DNA from 2 places in the Peterkaempfera bronchialis genome. Region 2 is predicted to be linked to the other one. Evidence: riboswitches for the same ligand, from Rfam matches in the RefSeq annotation. Region 2 holds a riboswitch; the other holds the start of a gene.
The links. Region 2 has a riboswitch for thiamine pyrophosphate ahead of thiO (glycine oxidase ThiO). Riboswitches for the same ligand answer to the same signal wherever they lie in the genome.

Region 1 (2,389 bases), 2.1 Mb from region 2:
CAGAGTTCCTCGAAGTGGGTGTAGAGGAAGTTCTCCTGGTGGTGGGCGAGGCACCAGGCGGCCATGATGGAGCCGCCCCGGGAGACGATGCCGGTCTTGCGGCGGGCGGTGAGGGGGACGTACCGCAGCAGCACGCCGGCGTGCACGGTCATATAGTCGACGCCCTGCTCGCACTGCTCGATGACGGTGTCGCGGTAGACGTCCCAGCCGAGTTCCTCCGCGCGGCCGTCGACCTTCTCCAGGGCCTGGTAGATGGGCACGGTGCCGATCGGGACGGGGGAGTTGCGCAGGATCCACTCGCGGGTGGTGTGGATGTTGCGGCCGGTGGAGAGATCCATGACGGTGTCGGCGCCCCAGCGGGTGGCCCAGGTCATCTTCTCCACCTCCTCCTCGATGGAGGAGGTGACGGCGGAGTTGCCGATATTGGCGTTGATCTTCACCAGGAAGTTGGTGCCGATGACCGCCGGTTCGACCTCGGGGTGGTTGACGTTGACCGGGATGACGGCCCGGCCCCGGGCGACCTCGTCGCGGACGAACTCCGGGTCCAGGCCCTCCCGCAGGGCCGCGAACTCCATCTCCGGGGTGACCAGTCCCCGCCTGGCGTAGCCGAGTTGGGTGACGGCGGCGCCGTTCCGGGCGCGCAGCGGGCGGCGGGGGCGGCCGGGGAAGACCGCGTCCAGGTTGCGGAGGCCGCCGCGCGGCGCCGTGTGCCGCAGGCCGTCGTCCTCGGGTCGGGGCGTGCGGCCCTCGTACTCCTCGGTGTCACCGCGCTGCCGGATCCACGGGTCGCGCAGTGCGGGCAGGCCGCGCCGCACATCGGTCTCGTATGCGGGGTCGGTGTACGGGCCGGAGGTGTCGTACAGCGGCACGGTGCGCCCGTCGGTGAGGTGCACCTCCCGGTAGGGGACCCGGAGGTCGGGGCGGGATCCGGTGCGGTACGCCTTGTGCCAGGCGGGGGTGGGGTACCCGCTGCGGGCAGACGTCTCCTGCTGTGCTCGGTGCGTGGTCATCAGACCTACTACTCCCTACGCCGGCATTACCCGGTCAGGTTCTGCGGTCGGCACAGCGGTCAGTGCCCTCTCAGCCCGGTGCTCCGAGCTCCCGCGTCTGCATCAGATGGTCCAACCGTAACGGGGCCGTGGCGCGTACCGCCAGAACGCATCGGCATGGTTCCCTTGTCTCGCCCCACCCCCGGAAGGACTCTCCCGTGGCAGCAGGACACGACCAGCAGCAGCCCGGCGACGGCGACGACCCCGCCCTCGCCCATAGCCACGCCACCTCCCCCAGCCACGGCCACGGACACGGACACGGCCACAGCCATGCGCACCACCATGGACCGGCCGCCCCGGCGTCGGCGCGGCTGCGGCGGGTGATCGCGGCGGTGCTGGTGCCGTTCGCGGTGGCGGTGGTGGCCGGGCTGGTGGTGCTCTGGCCGGGCGGGGTGCCGCCGCACAGCGGGGGCGCGTCGGGGATCGGGTTCGACCAGAAGACGGTGCACGGCACGGTGGTGGCCACGGCGCAGGCGCCATGCCAGGGGGACGCGGGCACGGCGGTCTGCACCAAGGTCTCGGTGCGGCTGACCAGCGGGCCGGAGGCGGGGCGGACGGTCCGGCAGACCCTCAACCCGGACGGGACCGGCCGCTGGTCGGCGGGCGACAAGGTGATCCTCACGGACTCGCCGGGTGCGCCGCCGGAGCTGCGGTACGCCATCGCCGACGCCGACCGGGCGGTGCCGATGGCGGCGCTGGCGGCGGTGTTCGCGCTGGCGGTGGTGGCGGTGGGCCGGCTGCGGGGGCTGACGGCGCTGGTGGCGCTGGTGGTGAGCTTTGCGATCCTGACGCTCTTCATCCTGCCGGCGGTCCTGCACGGGCAGAATCCGCTGCTGGTGGCGGTGGTCGGCGGCAGCGCGATCATGCTGGTGGCGCTGTATCTCTGCCATGGGCTGTCGGCCCGTACCTCGGTGGCGGTGATCGGCACCCTCTCCTCGCTGGCGCTGATCGGGGTGTTGGGGGAGGTCTTCATAGGGCTGACCAAGCTGACCGGCAACACCTCGGACGAGACGGCGCTGGTGCATTCGCTCTATCCGGGGATCCGGCTGGACGGCGTGCTGCTGGCCGGTGTGATCATCGGTTCGTTGGGTGTACTGGACGATGTGACGGTGACCCAGACCTCGGCGGTGTGGGAGTTGCGGGCGGCCAATCCCGGGCTGGGTGCCCGGCAGCTCTACCGGGCGGGCATACGGATCGGCCGCGACCACATCGCGTCCACGGTCAACACCCTGGTGATGGCGTACGCGGGCGCGGCGCTGCCGCTGCTGCTGCTCTTCTCCATCTCCCAGCGGGACGTGGGCTCGGTGGCGACCAGCGAGATCGTCGCCGAGGAGATCGTG
Region 2 (2,389 bases):
CAGGCTCGGCCTCGGGGCCTACCGCTTCTCCATCGCCTGGCCCCGGGTCATGCCCGAGGGCGGCGGCGCCGTCAACCCGGCCGGCCTGGCCTTCTACGACCGGCTCACCGACGCCCTGCTGGAAGCCGGGATCACCCCCTACCCGACCCTGTACCACTGGGACCTCCCCCAGGCGCAGCAGGACCGGGGCGGCTGGCCGGAGCGCGAGACCGCCGAGCGGTTCGCCGAGTACGCGTCGGTGGTCGCCGGGGCGCTGGGCGACCGGGTCACCCACTGGGCCACCCTCAACGAGCCGCTCTGCTCGGCCTGGATCGGCCACCTCGAAGGCAAGATGGCTCCCGGCCTGACCGACCTCACCGCCGCCGTCCGGGCCTCGTACCACCTCCACCTGGGCCACGGCCTGGCCGTGCAGGCCCTCCGGGCCGCCGTCCCCGGTGCGCAGATCGGCATCGTCAACAACCTCAGCCCGTGCGAGCCCGCGAGCGACAGCGACGCCGACCGCGCCGCCGCGCTCCGTGCCGACGGCCACACCAACCGCTGGTGGCTGGACCCGATCCACGGGCGCGGCTACCCCGAGGACATGGTCAAGCTGTACGGGGTGGAACTCCCGGTCCGCGCGGGGGACCTGGAGACCATCGCGGCGCCGCTGGACTGGCTGGGCCTGAACTACTACTTCCGCCAGGTCGTCGCCGACGACCCGACCGGCCCGGTCCCGTACGCCCGCCAGATGCCCGGCCCCGACCCGCGCCGCACCGCGATGGACTGGGAGGTGCACGGCGAGGGCCTGGAGACGCTGCTGGTGCGGCTCTCCGAGGAGTACGGCGCGCAGCGGGTGTACGTCACCGAGAACGGCTCGGCCTACCAGGACACGGTCGGCCCGGACGGCGAGGTGCACGACCCGGAGCGGACCGCCTACCTGGAGGAGCACCTGGCCGCCTGCGCCCGCGCCGCCGCCCGGGGCGTCCCGGTGGCGGGGTACTTCGCCTGGTCGCTGCTGGACAACTTCGAGTGGGCGTACGGCTACGACAAGCGGTTCGGCCTGGTCCACGTCGACTACGAGACCCAGCGCCGCACCATGAAGACCAGTGGCCGCCGCTACGCCGAGCTGATCGCCGCGCACCGCACCCGCACCCGCTCGGCCGTCTGACCGGCGCCCCCGCACGGGGCGCACACCACCGCGCACACCCACGCACACGCACACGCACGCGCACCCACGCACCACCGCACACACCACCGCACACACCGCTGCACCACCGCGCCCCGGGGCCCTTCGAGGTCACCGGGGCGCGGCGATAGGCTGGGGGCGTACACGCGGGAGCCCGGCGCACCGGGCTGAGAGGGAGGCTGGAGCGGCCTCCGACCGTCGGAACCTGATCCGGGTCATGCCGGCGAAGGGAGAGTCGCAGCCTTGGTACGCACAGAGACGGATGTACTGGTCGTCGGCGGCGGGATCATCGGCCTCGCCGTGGCCTGGCAGACGGCGCAGCGCGGCCTCTCGGTGGCGGTGCTGGACCCCGACCCCGGCCATGGGGCCGCGCAGGTCGCCGCCGGGATGCTGGCACCGGTCACCGAGTTGCAGTACGGCGAGGAGCCGCTGCTGCGGCTGGGCATGGCCTCCAATGCGCGGTACGCGGCCTTCGCCGCCGAGCTGGAGGAGGTGTCCGGGCTCTCCACCGGCTACCGCGCCTGCGGCACCCTCGCGGTGGCGCTGGACTCCGACGACCGGGCGGAGCTGCTGGAGCTGTACGCCTTCCACCAGCGGCTCGGCCTGGACTCGACCTGGCTGACCGGCCGCGAGGCCCGCCGGCTGGAGCCGATGCTGGCGCCGTCCGTACGCGGCGGCCTGCATGTGGCCGAGGACCACCAGGTGGACGGCCGCCGGGTGGGCGCCGCCCTGGTGGCGGCGTGCCGCCGGGCCGGGGTGCGGCTGGTCCCGGCCGCCGCCGCGCGGCTCACCGTGCGGTCGGACCGGGCGACCGGGGCGGTGGCCGACTCCGGTGAGGAGTTCACCGCCGACCAGGTGGTGCTGGCGGCGGGCAGCCGCAGCCATCTGCTGCCGGGCCTGCCCGACGGTGTGCTGCCGCCGGTGCGCCCGGTGAAGGGCCAGGTGGTGCGGCTGCGGGTGCCGCCGGTGTACGCGCCGTTCCTCTCCCGCAATGTCCGGGCGGTGGTGCGCGGCTGCCATATCTACCTGGTGCCGCGCGAGGACGGCGAGCTGGTGATCGGCGCCACCACCGAGGAGCTGGGGTACGACACCACGGTGACGGCGGGCGGGGTGTACGAGCTGCTGCGCGACGCCCATGAGCTGATCCCCGGCATCACCGAGCTGCCGCTGGTGGAGACCGGCGCCGGGCTGCGTCCCGGCTCGCCCGACAACGCCCCGCTGCTG

Region 1: linked by a shared signal. The riboswitch ahead of thiC (phosphomethylpyrimidine synthase ThiC) and the one ahead of thiO (glycine oxidase ThiO) in region 2 are both predicted to bind thiamine pyrophosphate.

The regions. Positions count from the first base shown of each region.
Region 1 is NZ_CP031264.1:3,563,584-3,565,972, reverse strand. It holds gene thiC (phosphomethylpyrimidine synthase ThiC) at 1-1,010, opposite strand, end outside; TPP riboswitch at 1,006-1,115, opposite strand; gene C7M71_RS15805 (YibE/F family protein) at 1,208-2,389, shown strand, end outside.
Region 2 is NZ_CP031264.1:1,447,344-1,449,732, forward strand. It holds gene C7M71_RS06305 (GH1 family beta-glucosidase) at 1-1,147, shown strand, start outside; TPP riboswitch at 1,302-1,414, shown strand; gene thiO (glycine oxidase ThiO) at 1,409-2,389, shown strand, end outside.